One region of the Bacillus methanolicus genome, then DNA from elsewhere that is predicted to be linked to it. Evidence: predicted binding sites of a transcription regulator. Region 1 holds the regulator's gene; the other holds the start of a gene.
The links. Region 1 encodes LexA, which represses DNA repair genes until DNA is damaged. Its sites were predicted from a motif close to CGAACATATGTTCG; they were not measured.
Positions count from the first base shown of each region.

Region 2: C0966_RS09115 (DNA polymerase IV) is a predicted target of LexA. The motif match lies at 4,029-4,042, and genes of this name have one in related genera.

Region 1 covers NZ_PNFF01000001.1:851,751-859,649, forward strand. The annotation lists gene hflX (GTPase HflX) at 1-26, shown strand, start outside; gene C0966_RS04310 (aminotransferase class I/II-fold pyridoxal phosphate-dependent enzyme) at 44-1,309, shown strand; gene C0966_RS04315 (MerR family transcriptional regulator) at 1,465-1,872, shown strand; gene glnA (type I glutamate--ammonia ligase) at 1,914-3,248, shown strand; gene C0966_RS04325 (hypothetical protein) at 3,713-4,267, shown strand; gene lexA (transcriptional repressor LexA) at 4,770-5,393, opposite strand; gene yneA (cell division suppressor protein YneA) at 5,552-5,875, shown strand; gene C0966_RS04340 (YneB family resolvase-like protein) at 5,879-6,547, shown strand; gene C0966_RS04345 (DUF896 domain-containing protein) at 6,623-6,856, shown strand; gene tkt (transketolase) at 7,118-7,899, shown strand, end outside.
Region 2 covers NZ_PNFF01000001.1:1,810,853-1,818,751, forward strand. The annotation lists gene zwf (glucose-6-phosphate dehydrogenase) at 1-96, shown strand, start outside; gene C0966_RS09105 (DUF1002 domain-containing protein) at 174-1,091, opposite strand; gene gndA (NADP-dependent phosphogluconate dehydrogenase) at 1,201-2,610, opposite strand; gene C0966_RS09115 (DNA polymerase IV) at 2,733-4,016, opposite strand; gene C0966_RS09120 (chemotaxis protein CheW) at 4,133-4,618, opposite strand; gene C0966_RS09125 (M20/M25/M40 family metallo-hydrolase) at 4,762-5,880, opposite strand; gene C0966_RS09130 (acyl-CoA carboxylase subunit beta) at 5,946-7,496, opposite strand; gene mce (methylmalonyl-CoA epimerase) at 7,489-7,899, opposite strand, start outside.

The DNA.
Region 1 (7,899 bases):
GAAGAATAAAAGAAATATCACAATAGGAGATAGGAGCAGCACCATGTTTCAACATTTAGAATATGGAGTAAAATTGGAGCCTTTGACCAGAGAGGTTGAAAAACAAATCTCTCGTCTTCATAAAGAAATAGATGAGAGAGCGGAAAACAATCAATTCAGAGTCCTTCAAAGTTTTCAAGCAAATAAAGTAAGCGATACTCATTTTATCCCTTCTACAGGTTACGGGTATGATGATATCGGAAGGGACACTTTGGAAAAAATATATGCCGAGGTATTCGGCGCTGAAGCGGGACTTGTCCGTCCGCAAATTATATCAGGTACACACGCCATATCGGTTGCATTATTTGGTGTATTAAGGCCGGGCGATGAGCTGTTATACATTACAGGAAAACCTTATGATACACTTGAAGAAATAGTCGGTATTCGCGGGTCCGGAACAGGATCGTTAAAAGAATTCGGCATTTATTATAACAGTATTCCATTAACAGAAGATGGTAAAATTAATTATCATGAAGTGGAAAAAGCGATCAAGCCGAATACGAAAATGATTGGGATTCAGCGGTCAAAGGGATATGCAACAAGACCGTCCTTTACGATCGAAGAAATTAAAGAAATGATTACGTTCGTAAAAGAAATCAAACCTGATGTTGTTGTGTTTGTTGATAACTGTTACGGGGAATTTGTTGAAGAATTGGAACCATGTCATGTCGGGGCGGACTTAATGGCAGGTTCACTTATTAAAAACCCTGGCGGCGGTTTAGCGAAAACCGGGGGGTATATAGTAGGGAAAGCAAAATTAGTCGAAGCTTGTTCTTACCGATTGACTTCACCAGGTATTGGTGCTGAAGCAGGAGCCTCATTGTATAGTCTTCAAGAAATGTATCAAGGATTCTTTTTGGCTCCTCATGTAGTTGCCCAAGCATTAAAGGGTGCTGTCTTTACCGCTGCCATGCTTGAAAAATTGGGAATGAACACACATCCGAAATGGAACGATAAACGAACAGACTTAATTCAGTCTGTTCAATTTGATGACCGCGATAAGATGGTGGCATTCTGTCAAGCCATCCAGTTTGCTTCCCCGGTTAATTCCCATGTCACACCGGTTCCGAGCTATATGCCCGGTTATGAGGATGATGTCATCATGGCTGCAGGGACATTTATTCAGGGAGCAAGTATTGAGTTAACGGCAGACGGTCCGACAAGGCCTCCGTTTGTTGCCTACGTTCAGGGCGGGCTGACCTATTCCCATGTAAAAATGGCTGTTCTGATTGCAATCGATCATTTAATGAAAAAAGGTTTAGTTGAATGATCATAAGAATCAAGGCGGACAACTCATCCTTAATGGGGGTTGTCCCTTTTTTTTATAAAAAATTTTTATGTTATAAAATGTAACATGATATTGACAATAAACCTTACATGAAATATAATGTGAAATATAAGAAAGGAAAGAAAGGAGAAATCGAAGTGAGTGGAAGTGAAATTCGCCGTTCCATGCCTTTGTTTCCGATCGGAATTGTCATGCAGTTGACAGAGCTGTCGGCAAGACAAATTCGATATTATGAAGAGCATAAATTGATTTCTCCAGCAAGAACGGATGGAAATCGGCGCCTTTTTTCATTAAACGATATTGATAAACTGCTTGAAATTAAGGATCTTATCGACCAGGGGGTCAATATCGCCGGAATTAAACAGTTATTCTCAGTAAAAGAACAACAAGAAGAAACAGCAAACATTCAGCAACAAGCAGAAAAAGCCCGACGTGACTTGTCTGATGAGGAATTGAGAAAACTATTGCGAGCTGAATTAATGCAAGCAGGCAGATTTAACCGTTCCTCATTGCGTCAAGGTGACATGTCCCGCTTTTTCCATTAATTAAATTTGATAATTGAATCATAACAGGGAGGACTACAGAAATGGCCAAGTACACAAAAGACGATATTTTCCGCATGGCAAATGAAGAAAATGTAAAATTCATCCGTTTGCAATTTACCGACATCTTAGGAACGATCAAAAACGTTGAAATTCCTATAAGCCAGCTTGAAAAAGCGTTAGATAACAAAATGATGTTCGATGGTTCATCAATTGAAGGTTTTGTACGTATTGAAGAATCTGATATGTACCTTTATCCGGATCTTGATACATGGGTTATTTTTCCGTGGACAGCTGGAAAAGGGAAGGTTGCCCGCTTAATCTGTGACGTTTATAATTCAGATGGTACTCCATTCGCAGGGGATCCTCGTGGAAACTTAAAACGCGTTTTAAAAGAAATGGAAGAGTTAGGATTTACACAATTCAACTTAGGTGCTGAACCGGAATTCTTCTTATTCAAACTTGATGAAAAAGAGGAACCAACATTAGAACTAAATGATAATGGCGGATATTTTGACTTGGCACCGACTGATCTTGGGGAAAACTGCCGCCGTGATATCGTTCTCGAGCTTGAAGGAATGGGCTTTGAAATTGAAGCTTCTCACCACGAAGTAGCACCGGGGCAGCATGAAATTGATTTTAAATATGAAGATGCTTTAACAGCATGCGACGAAATTCAAACGTTTAAGCTTGTTGTAAAAACAATTGCCCGCAAGCACGGATTGCACGCGACATTTATGCCAAAACCATTATTCGGTGTTAACGGATCTGGTATGCACTGCAACCTTTCCCTGTTCAAAGAAGGCAAAAATGCATTCTATGATCCAACTGGAAATCTTGAATTAAGCGACACAGCACGCCAATTTATCGCCGGTATCATTAAGCACGCACCTGCATTCACTGCTGTTACAAACCCGACTGTTAACTCTTATAAGCGTTTAGTGCCGGGATACGAGGCTCCTTGTTATGTTGCATGGTCTGCAAAAAACCGTTCACCATTAATTCGGATCCCTGCATCCCGCGGCCAAAGTACACGCGTAGAGGTACGAAGTGTTGATCCGGCTGCAAACCCTTATCTGGCAATGGCTGTATTATTGAAAGCAGGGTTAGATGGAATCAAAAACAAACTTACTCCTCCAGCACCTGTAGACCGCAACATCTATGTCATGAGCAAAGAAGAGCGCCTTGCTGAAGGAATCGAAGATCTGCCGGCAACTCTTGCTCAAGCCTTAGACAATTTAAAGAGTGACGAAGTTATCGTGTCGGCACTTGGAGAGCATATTTTTGAACACTTTGTTGAGGCAAAAGAAATCGAGTGGGATATGTTCCGTACACAAGTGCATCCTTGGGAACGCGAACAATATATGACAATGTATTAATCCTTAAATCCCTTGACACCACTGGTGTTGAGGGGTTTTTGTTTATCGGGCATTTTTGATCATTTATATTTGTTTTATTAACTGCCCGGTACTTGCCCGATTTTATTTCAAAAAAATCAATCCAAAACACTAATCTGAATTTCAATTTTAATAAATGATTGAGGAGCTTGCTAAGCTCCTTTTTTTATTTCTTTTTCATACAAACAAATGGGCAAAAGAAGAATTTAATACACAAGAGGGATGCTTCCATATTGTACCTCAAGTTACTTTTTTAAAGGAGATGAAGAAAAATGAGATGGAAGAAAAACTATGGATTATGGGTTGCAGATTGAAATACTTCTTTGTTTCTTCATCTATTGCTTTCGTTTAATTACATTCAATTAATTCAAAAAATTAATAATTTTATCCCAAAACAGTTAATATTGGTATATAATGTAACTTGAATAAATAGTAGAGGTGAAAAAATGAAGAATTTGTTCATGTGTGTTTTATTTACATTTTTATCTTTGGGTTTAATTGCTTGTGGGGCTGATGAAAAGGCGAATACAACTAATAAAGAAGCGAGTGCCGATAAACCAGAAGAAGCTACAAGCGGTAAAAAAGACTTTGAGGAATATCTAAATAAAGTGCAGCCTATTGTTTTAGAAGATCTTGCAAACTTTGCAGCTAAATTTGAAGAATTAAAGAATCAATCCATTAACGGTGAAATTACTGATATTGAATTTGGTCAAGCAATCGTTGATGAACTTTTACCAACTGCTACACAAATTCAAGAAGATGTTGAAGCGATTATGCCAGCAAAAGAAATTCGAGATCTGCATGAAACCCTTATTGATATGACAGCTAAAAATGCCCAAGCGCTTTCTGAAATAGTTTCTGCCATAGAATCCGGAGACTCTTCAAAAATAACCTCGGCAAATGAATTATTATCTGAAGCGAGGAAATTAGAAAGAGACTATGTATATGACATTAAGGAATACGCAGCCAAGTACGACATAGAATTTGAAGAACAAAAATAATAGACCGAAGCCCCTTTCAATTGAAAAGGGGCTTCTCTAGTCCCAAAAAGGTAAATCATCGTAAATAACAGGCCGAATCTGTCCAACAATCTCCGTTATAGATCACCTTAACAATACGATTATTCTCACAGAAATCGTGGCGATCGGAAGGACTCTTGGAGTGGTTGCCATTCTCTCCTGCAAAGGCCGAGTGCGCAAGTGTACGACTATTAGAGCAAATTCGACTGTTAGCATGAGCTTTAAACGGAGGGATAAATAGTTAGGTCTATTTGGCATGCGAAAATCTTTTTTTGGAGGAAAGGGTACCCCTTCCTCCAAAAAAAGATTATTATCTCAAATAACTATTGATTAACCTTTTGACTAATCGTAAGAATGAGGCTGACTCATAGGGGTCTGACTCCCTTCGACAATGACAATATATAGAATGGATTGATTAGCGTTTGTCTATATATTGTATTGGAGGGGACTGACACTTTGCCTTGAGTCAGCCTCTTTGAAAAACTCAATGAATCTGGCGGTAAACGCCAATCACTTTTCCGAGAATCGAGACATTTTTTAAAATGATTGGCTCCATTGTTGAATTCTCAGGCTGCAGCCGAATATAATCTTTTTCTTTAAAAAATCTTTTAACCGTCGCTTCATCATCTTCTGTCATAGCAACTACAATATCACCGTTGTTTGCCGTCTTTTGCTGTCTTACAATAACATAATCCCCATCTAAAATGCCGGCTTCGATCATACTGTCACCCATGACCTCAAGCATAAAGACTTGCTCATCTGCCGGAACAAGCCGTTCGGGAAGAGGGAAAAATTCTTCAACATTTTCAATGGCAGTAATAGGCTGTCCTGCTGTAACTTTACCGACAACCGGTACATTTACGACATTGTGTTTTGGAATGTGTGCCTCTTCTTCCATGTCCAGAATTTCAATTGCTCTCGGCTTTGTAGGATCCCTGCGGATAAGCCCTTTGCTTTCAAGGCGAGCCAGATGTCCGTGCACCGTAGAACTGGAAGCAAGCCCCACTGCTTGACCGATTTCTCTGACGGAAGGGGGATAGCCTTTCTTCTTTACTTCCTCTTTTATAAAATTCAAAATATCTTGCTGCCTTTTTGATAATTTAGCCATAAAAATCGCACCTCATACGTAATTGTTACGCTTATTATAGCATGTACTTCATAAAAATACAAACGTAAGTTCGAATTTTTTTGTTGACGGAAAACAAATGTTCGGTTTATACTTGAGATAACAAAACAGAACGTATATTCGGTTTAGGGGTGTTGATGATGAAAAAAATCTGGAAACGATATTCATATGCTATTATTCTTGTAATGGTAAGTTTTACAGCAGCACTTCTCTTTTCTGATTATGTTAAGGATGCCAATTCTGAAAGTTATTTAAAAGTAACCGTTGAAGAAGGAGAATCGCTTTGGTCCATCGCAGAAAAATTTTCGGACAAGCATGGTTTATCTTCTGATGAGTTCATCAGCTGGGTTGAAAGAACAAATGGCATAAACGGAGATAACATCTATCCAGGTGAAGAATTAGTCATCCCTGTATTGGAAAAGTCTGAAGCACAGGTGGAAGTTACAAATTATGCAGGTGAGTAATATATGGAGACAAGAAACGGGAAAAAAGCAATAATCTATTGCCGTGTAAGCACATCGAAAGAAACACAGGAAACGTCCTTGAAACGGCAGGAAGAAGAGTTAACGCAGCTTGCAGTCAAGTATGGGTTCCAAGTTATAAGAGTGATTAAAGAGCAGGCAAGCGGGTATGAACTTGAGCGTGAAGGAATGCTGGAACTCCTGGAAACAATAAATGAGGACAGGGACATAAGCGCAATCCTTATACAAGATGAAACGAGACTTGGAAGAGGAAATACAAAAATCGTATTGCTGCATTGCATCTTAAAAGAAGGCGTTAAATTATACACGATCTCTCATAATGGGGAACTTCAATTATCAGAAGCTGATTCGTTGGTATTGAAAATTGTCGGAATGGTGGAAGAATACCAGCGAAAATTACATAATATAAAGATTAAGCGGGGCATGAAACGGGCAGTAAAAAACGGATACAAGCCGGAAAACAATTTGAAAAATATTGGTGAAAACGCCGGAAGAGAAAGAAAAGAAGTTCCGATTGAGGAGATCGTCCGGCTCAGAAAAAATGATTTAACGTTCGCAGAAATTGCAGCTACGCTGAGAGGATTTGGCTATGATGTTTCGAAAGCGACTGTTCATAGAAGGTATCAAGAATATAAGGAAATGGAATCCAATTAGAGCATTTTCCTTGTAAAAAGCCCTTTTCTTTTGTATGATGACCAATAGCTTAACTATTTGAAAAGGAGCTTTTATATGCTGTCAAAAGAATTAATTGCGAGAATTAATGCATTAGCAAATAAAGCAAAAACATCAGGCTTGACGGAAGAAGAAGCTAAAGAGCAGTCAAAGCTTCGACGCCAGTATTTGGAATCATTTCGTTCTTCGATGCTAGCTACCTTAAAAGGTGTGACAATCGTTGATCCATTGGGTAATGACGTAACTCCCGAAAAGCTGAAACAATTGCAAAAAAAGGATCGTTTGCATTAATAATATACACGATGAATGAGGCTGACCCGCAGAAAGTCATTCTTGCTCCGGTGTCAGCCCTTTTTCTGCTGTTTTCTTCACTATATTTGATAAGTAGGAAACCCTAATAAATTAATGCGCTTTCACAATCATGTGTGAAAAAATATCTCCGCCGAATGGTTGACACAAAAAATTCTCTATTGTATAAAAAATTCAAAAACTATAAAATTAAAGAAGAATGAAAAATTATAATTGAAAGGGTGGATTGAATTGTTTGATAACATTGATCAATTGTCAATAACCTCAATTCGTACACTTTCCATCGATGCGATTGAAAAGGCAAACTCCGGACATCCGGGCATGCCAATGGGAGCTGCACCGATGGCATACACTCTTTGGACAAGATATATGAACCATAATCCAAAGAATCCAAATTGGTTTAACCGCGATCGTTTTGTTCTTTCTGCAGGTCATGGATCAATGCTGCTATACAGCTTGCTTCATCTGTCAGGATACGACGTAACGATGGATGATATTAAACAATTCCGCCAATGGGGCAGCAAAACACCTGGACATCCTGAGTACGGACATACACCTGGGGTTGATGCCACAACAGGTCCGTTAGGACAAGGTATTGCTATGGCAGTTGGAATGGCGATGGCTGAGCGTCATTTGGCAGCGGTATATAATAAAGATAATTACCAAATTATTAACCATTATACATATAGTATTTGTGGTGATGGTGATTTAATGGAAGGTGTTTCTGCTGAAGCAGCTTCTTTAGCCGGTCATTTAAGACTGGGCCGCTTGATTGTTTTGTATGATTCCAATGACATTTCTTTGGATGGAGAACTTAACCGTTCGTTCTCAGAAAGTGTGGAAATGCGTTTTAAATCGTATGGATGGCAGTACATCCGAGTTGAAGACGGCAATGACCTCGAAGCTATTGCGAAAGCAATTGAAGAAGCAAAACAGGATGAAACCCGTCCAACATTAATTGAAGTCAAAACCATTATTGGTTACGGTTCTCCGAATAGAGCCGGAACATCAGATATTCATGGGTC
Region 2 (7,899 bases), 960 kb from region 1:
GAAGCCGGTACAATGGGGCCAAAAGCGGCAGACGAACTGTTGGAAAAAGACGGCTTCTTCTGGTGGCCAGTCACAGATCTTGATGTAGAGGAATAATATAATGTTCTAAGAAAGGGGCTGACTCATAAGCAAAGGGTCAGACCCCTTTATTATTTATAAGATAAAAACCTTGCTTAGGAAAATATACTTTTTATCGCCTCGATTAGTTCTTTAAAGAAATTAGAAACGGCATCTAAAAATCCTTTGTCACCGACTGTTTCTTCAATTCTTTTCTGGATGTCTTTTGTCAAGTCATCTAACTGTGATTGGACATTATCAAAATTAATGTTAAGATTACGCATTTTTTCAAAAAGATCAATGAGCAGCTGACGGTCTTCCGGACTTAATTGGATTTCAAGCGTTTTTATTTTTTCATCAATAATTTGTTCGACCTCTTCTTTAGTCGCCGGATTTTGTTTTGCAATTTCCTTTTTAATCTCTGTTAAAAGCTCACTTACTTTGTCCTGGTCGAGCCCTTCTTTCTTAGCCAGGTTTGTGGCAAGGCTCAATTCTTCGTTCGCCACTTCTGTACGATCTTTATTCAACTCCGTTCCTTCCCCGGTATCATATGCTTTATAAATCCCAACGAGAGCAGAGTGTCCGCTTACTTTCACCGGAGAAGCGACTTCAACAACTGCATCTTCAATCCCAGCTGTCAAAAGGGCATTGGCATACATTTCATTTGTTACTTCCGTAATGTTTTCCGGTGTGACTTGTTTAACAAGAAGACCCTCGCCTTTTTCCTTTCTTGTAATCTTTGCAGATGAATACATATTGGAATGAGGGTCCCCATCAATATAAGCGACAAGATCCTTGCCTGTTACCGTAATCTCTTTCACTTTGCTTGTATCTTTAACACCTAATAGTTTTCTAACCTCTTCTTTTTGGGCAGCGGATAATGCTTCGCCATAAACAACAATGGGAAGGCCGAATTTTTCATTAATGCTTTCTTCATCGCTGCCGCCGTTTGCCGCATAAGCCATATTTCCCAAACTGAAGACAAAAGTGAATATTGCTGCGGCTACTACCCATTTCATAAAACGTTTAAACATTTTAGCAATCTCCTTTTCTTTAAAAAGAATTCCATATTTATTGACTGGTTATGACAGAAAAAAGTTACAGAAAAACAGCGCACCACAAATGATGCGCTGCTATTTCTCATTACTTCATCCAATCAGTATGGAAGCTTCCTTCTTTATCAATGCGCTGGTAAGTGTGAGCACCGAAATAGTCGCGCTGCGCCTGAATGAGGTTGGCAGGCAATGTCTCCATTCGGTAGCTGTCATAGTAAGACAATGCTGCGGAGAAACCGGGAACCGGGATGCCGTTTTGAACAGCGACACTGATAATTTCGCGAAGTGCATCTTGATAGCTTTCGACAACCTCTTTGAAGTATGGGTCAAGGAGAAGATTTTTAAGTCCTGGGTCACGGTCGTATGCTTCTTTTATTTTTTGCAAGAATTGCGCGCGGATGATGCAGCCGCCGCGGAAAATCATCGTAATTTCTCCATATTTGAGATCCCAATTATACTCATCAGATGCCGCCCTCATTTGCGCGAATCCTTGCGCATAAGAACAAATTTTGCTCATGTACAGAGCTTTTCGGACTGATTCGATGAACGCTTCTTTATCCCCTGTAAATGTCTTGGCACTTGGACCGCGAAGCTGCTTGCTTGCTGCAACACGTTCTTCTTTCATTGCAGAGATAAATCGGGCGAACACTGATTCCGTAATGATTGGAAGTGGTACTCCTAAATCAAGGGCGCTTTGGCTTGTCCATTTGCCGGTTCCTTTTTGGCCGGCTGTATCTAAAATAACATCAACAAGCGGCTTGCCTGTTTCTTCATCTATTTTTGTAAAAATATCAGCTGTAATTTCAATCAAATAGCTGTCAAGCTCACCTTTATTCCATTCAGCATATACTTCATGCAATTCTTGGGCATTTAATCCGAGAACATGCTTTAAAAGGAAATAAGATTCCGAAATTAGCTGCATGTCTCCGTATTCGATTCCGTTATGAACCATTTTCACATAATGGCCTGCACCATCAGGGCCAATGTATGTTGTACAAGGTTCGCCATTGACTTTTGCTGCAATGTCTTTAAAAATTGGAGCCACTAAATCATATGCTTCTTTTTGGCCGCCGGGCATGATGGACGGACCGTTCAGAGCCCCTTCTTCCCCGCCGGAAACTCCCGTACCGATAAAGTGGATGCCATGTTCGCTTAATTCTTTATTGCGGCGCTGTGTATCAACGAAGAATGCATTTCCGCCGTCAATTAAAATATCACCTTTTTCAAGGTGCGGCTTCAATTGTTCGATTATTGCGTCTGTTCCTGCACCGGCTTGAACCATTATTAAAATTTTTCTTGGTTTTTCAAGCGAATGAACAAATTCTTCAATCGAATATGTACCAACAATATTTTTTCCTTTTGTTTCGGCTAGCATATTATCGGTTTTCTCACGGGAACGATTGTAAACAGACACTGTATAGCCTTTGCTTTCAATGTTCAACGCGAGGTTTTTCCCCATTACAGCTAAACCGATTACACCAATTTGCTGTTTCGTCATTCTTCTAACGTCCCTTCTTGTAATTAAATTACCCAATGTTTAGAAAAATCCACTTTTACTTTAGCAATTTTCAAAATAAGATGCAACCAGTGAACCTTTCTTTGGAAAAAAACGTTTGCCCCTTATTCTTTTTTTCTTTTTCCTCCATTTGTAAAAGTTTGAAGGAAATCCTTGTTAAAACTTGTATCTATTCCTATTTTTGATTTAATATCGATTTCTGCTTTTGCACCGGCATTTTCAATAATATGATTTCCGTATTTTTCGCGAAGTTTTTCAAGAGCATGGATCAGCGGCTCTTTTTTTGCCTCTTGTTCGTAAGAAAAAAGATCAAGCTGCTTAACAGCATGCCCTTTTTCCTGCAAATCCGTTCCGGTGATTCCTAACAATCTGACCGGATCTCCGTTCCAATGTTTGAGGAACAGAGTTTTTGCCGCCTGGCTAATTTCATCCTTTTGGCTGACAGGATTACTCAATTTTTTGCTTCTTGTGATCGTTTTTCGATCCTTATACCGGATCGTAATGGCAATATTAGCAGCTAAAACCTTTTTCCTTTTTAATCGGGCTGCAACTTTTTCCGCTAATCCATCCAAGACTTGAAATAAGGCTTGCTGATTGGAGATATCTTTCGGTAGAGTCGTTGAATTCCCGACACTTTTAAAATCAGACACAGAGTCCGGGTCGACCGGGCGATTGTCTTGTCCGTTTGCCCGTTCCTTTAATCTGGCACCGTTTATCCCAAGAAGGTTTTTAAGTTGGATTTCGTTCGCTTTTGCTAAATCACCGATTGTTCTGACTCCGATTTTCGCAAGCTTTTCAGCCGTTTTTTTGCCGACGCCGTGCATTTGTCCAACATCAAGGGGCCAGAGGATACTCGGAACATCCCGCTTGCGGAGTATCGTAATCCCAAGCGGCTTTTTCATATCGGAGGCCATTTTGGCGAGAAATTTATTTGGTGCAATCCCGATGCTGCACGGAAGATCAAGCTGTTCCAGCAATCTCTTTTGGATCGTTCGGGCAATTTCAATCGGTGATCCAAATTCACCGCTTTCGGAAATATCCATATAACCTTCATCAATCGAAACCGGTTCAACGAGATCGGAATATTGGCGCAGAATTTCAAATATTTTAATGGAAGCAGCACGGTAGCGCTCAAAGTTAGGTTTCAAGACAATAAGCTGTGGGCAAAGTTTCTTTGCTTCCCATAAGGGCATGGTCGTTTTAACCCCGAATTTTCTGGCTTCATAGCTGCAAGTTACGATAATTCCCCTTCTTTGTTCCACGTCTCCGGCAATTGCAAGGGGTTTGCCTTTTAAGGAAGGGTCATATGCCATTTCGACGGAAGCATAAAAACTATTCATATCAACATGCAGAATCACTCGCCCTTTTTTCGGAACCATTTCTTTCATGCCTTGCACTTCCTAACATATGTTCTAATGTTATTTTACCAAAAGAATCAATGATATGTGAAAAATTGAGCAGAAAAAGACTCCGAGTTTAAAATAGAATAAAAAGAACAGCAGTACTATGTATGCTGTTCGGATCTTGCTTGTGATTTCATGTATTCTTGAATTTCACGAATTCCTTCAAGTGATTGAATGAGTTTTAAAGGGTCGATAACAGTTATTAAACGCTTTTCAAGGTTGGCCACACCGGTAAAATAACTTGTTTTTTGATAAGCAATTAAACCAATTTGATTAAGTTTGTCTGAAGGAATGTCAACAATTTCCTTTGCTTCATTTACGAGAACGCCGAGAGACATCTCCGGTGTATGTAAAACGATTAATCTCGTTCCTTCATTGATTTTTATTTGGCGGTTATATAAGATGTTTTCAAAATCGACAACCGGGATCAACTCCCCTCTGACTTTCACGATTCCTATTACATATTCGGGCAAATGCGGAATTGGAGTTGTACTCTCCATTTTTTCAATTGAAATGACATACTGAATTGGAAATGCATATTCTTCGCTGCCAACGCGAAAGACAACAGCCTTGTTTATTTCGCTCATTTTTAAATTCTCCTTCTTTCTTCGCCAGCCAATTTTTTCCCTATTGTCATCTTACAAACAATAGGACAGTTTTGTCTATGAGGCATTTCATATTTTTCTGACATAAAAAGGAGAACCTGTATGGTCCTCCCCAATGGTTTAAATTAAGCCGCGACTTCCTCTATGATTGCAATTACCATCTCAGCCAGCTTGTTGAGCTCTTCAATTGGCATTTTTTCATTGGTTGTATGAATATCTTCATAGCCGACTGAAAGATTAACTGTCGGAACGCCAAATCCGGCAATGACATTTGCATCACTGCCGCCGCCGCTCTTTAACAACTCACAGCTCCGGCCAATTTTAGAAGCGGCTTTTCGTGCAATTTCCACAACATGGTCACCTTCGCCGAATTTGAATCCCGGATACATGACTTGAACTTCAATTTCCGCTTTACCGCCCATTTCCTCTGCGGCGCTTTCAAATGCTTCTTTCATTTTCCGAACTTGTTTTTCCATTTTTTCCGGTACGAGTGAGCGCGCTTCCGCTAAAATATTTACCCGGTCACAAACAATATTCGTTTGCGTTCCTCCTTCAAAACGGCCGATATTAGCAGTTGTTTCTTCATCAATTCGGCCAAGCGGCATTTTCGCAATAGCCTTTGCCGCAATCGTAATTGCAGAAACACCTTTCTCAGGAGCTACACCGGCGTGAGCAGTTTTCCCTAAGATAACAGCTGAAATTTTTGCCTGGGTTGGTGCAGCAACGACAATATTGCCGACTTTCCCGTCACTGTCAAGCGCATACCCGTATTTCGCTTTCACTAACGATGAATCAAGTGCTTTTGCCCCCACTAATCCTGATTCTTCACCGACTGTGATAATAAATTGGATCATGCCGTGCGGAATATTTTGTTCCTTTAAGACCCGTACTGTTTCGAGCATGACTGCCAGTCCGGCTTTATCATCAGCACCTAAAATCGTTGTACCGTCGGTCACAACATAACCATCTTTAATCGAAGGTTTGACACCCTTTCCGGGAACTACTGTATCCATATGGGAAGTAAAATAGATTGGATCCACACCGTCTTTTGTTCCCTTCAGCGTACAAATCAAGTTGCCGGCTCCATGGCCTGTTTGTGCAGTAGTATCGTCTTCATATACGTCCACACCTAACTCCGTAAACTTATTCTTAAGAACTTTTGCTATTTCCGCTTCATTTTTTGTTTCTGAATCAATTTGAACCAATTCCAAAAACTCATTCAATAATCGTTCCTGATTAATCATGCATTGTATACCCCCTGAAATTTGCTCACTATTTCAGTATACCTATTCTTTGATCGATCAGGCAATTATAGCGGGATGTTTCCATGTTTTTTGCGCGGGCGCGATTCTTTTTTGTTTCTCAGCATTTCAAGAGCCTGAATCAGCTTAATTCTTGTCTCGCGCGGATCGATGACATCATCGACCATTCCCATTTTCGCTGCGACATATGGATTTGCAAATTTCTCCCGGTATTCTTCAATTTTTTGCTGCCGTGTTTGTTCCGGATTCTCACTATTTTGAATTTCTTTAGCAAAAATAATACTCGCCGCACCTTGAGGACCCATCACGGCGATTTCCGCATTTGGCCAAGCGAACACCAAATCAGCTCCGATCGCTTTACTGTTTAATGCAACATAAGCTCCTCCGTAAGCTTTCCGTAAAATAACAGTTAGCTTCGGCACCGTTGCTTCTGAATAAGCGTACAAAATCTTTGCCCCGTGGCGAATAATCCCGCCATGCTCCTGTTTTACTCCCGGAAAGAAGCCGGTCACATCTTCAAACGTAATGATTGGAATGTTAAAAGAATCGCAGAATCGAATAAACCTTGCAGCTTTATCAGAACTGTCAATATCTAGCCCGCCGGCCATGAACTTCGGCTGATTGCATACAAGGCCCACTACTTCTCCCTTAATTCGCGCAAAACCGACAACGATATTTTTCGCAAAATCTTTGTGTATTTCCATGAAGGAGTTTTCATCTACAACTTGGTTAATCACATTTCTTACGTCATATGGCCGGACCGCATCAAAAGGAATGACATCGGTTAAATCCGGGCGGTAATCATCCGCATCATCCTCTTCTAATCTTGGAGGTTTTTCTTCATTATTTTGCGGAAGGTAACTTAATAACTGACGAACCATTTCAAGAACTTCTTCTTCTTTTTCTGCAGAAAAATGGGCGTTTCCGCTGATTGAATTGTGAACTCTCGCACCCCCAAGATCCTCGGCAGAGATTTTTTCCCCCGTCACTGTTTCAATTACTTTTGGCCCTGTAATAAACATCTGGCTTGTTTTTTCAACCATAAATACAAAATCTGTAATTGCCGGCGAATAAACCGCACCTCCGGCACATGGGCCCATGATGACAGAAATTTGCGGAATGACGCCGGAATAAATTGCATTGCGGTAAAAAATATGTCCGTATCCGTCTAAGGAAACGACACCCTCCTGAATTCGCGCTCCTCCTGAATCATTTAACCCGATGAACGGCGCACCATTTTTTGCTGCTAAATCCATCACATGTGCAATTTTCTTCGCATGCATTTCCCCAAGGGCTCCGCCAAAAACCGTAAAATCTTGTGAAAATAAATAGATCGGACGTCCGTTTACTTTCCCATAGCCTGTTACCACTCCGTCTCCGGGTCCTTTTTGTTTATCAAGGTCAAAATCAGTTGAGCGATGTTCAATAAACGGATTTAACTCTACAAACGTTCCGGGATCGACTAAAAGATCGATTCTTTCACGAGCTGTTAACTTTCCTTTTTCATGCTGCCTTTCTATTTTTTCATCGCCCCCGCCCATTTCGACCTCGCGGCGGCGGTCATACAATTCATTTATTTTTTCGTAAATATCAGCCATGTTGTTCGTTCATTCCTTTCTTTTCGCAAAATTCGTACAATACGCCGCCTGTTGATTTTGGGTGCATAAAAGCGACAAGTGCACCTCCTGCCCCTGTTTTTGGCTTGTCTTGAATCATTGCGATACCTTTGCTTTTCATTTCATTGATCCTCTCTTGAATCGATTCGACACCTAAAGCAACATGATGGATCCCCTCTCCGCGCTTTTCAATAAATTTTGCGATCGGGCTGTCTTCTGCAGTAGGTTCTAATAATTCAAGCTTTGTTTCACCGGCTTTCAGGAAGGCAACTTTTACTTTTTCGCTTTCTACTTCTTCGATCCCAAGCAATTCAAGGCGAAGAACTTCCGTATAAAATGGAAGCGTTTTATCCAAAGATTTTACAGCAATCCCTATATGATCAAC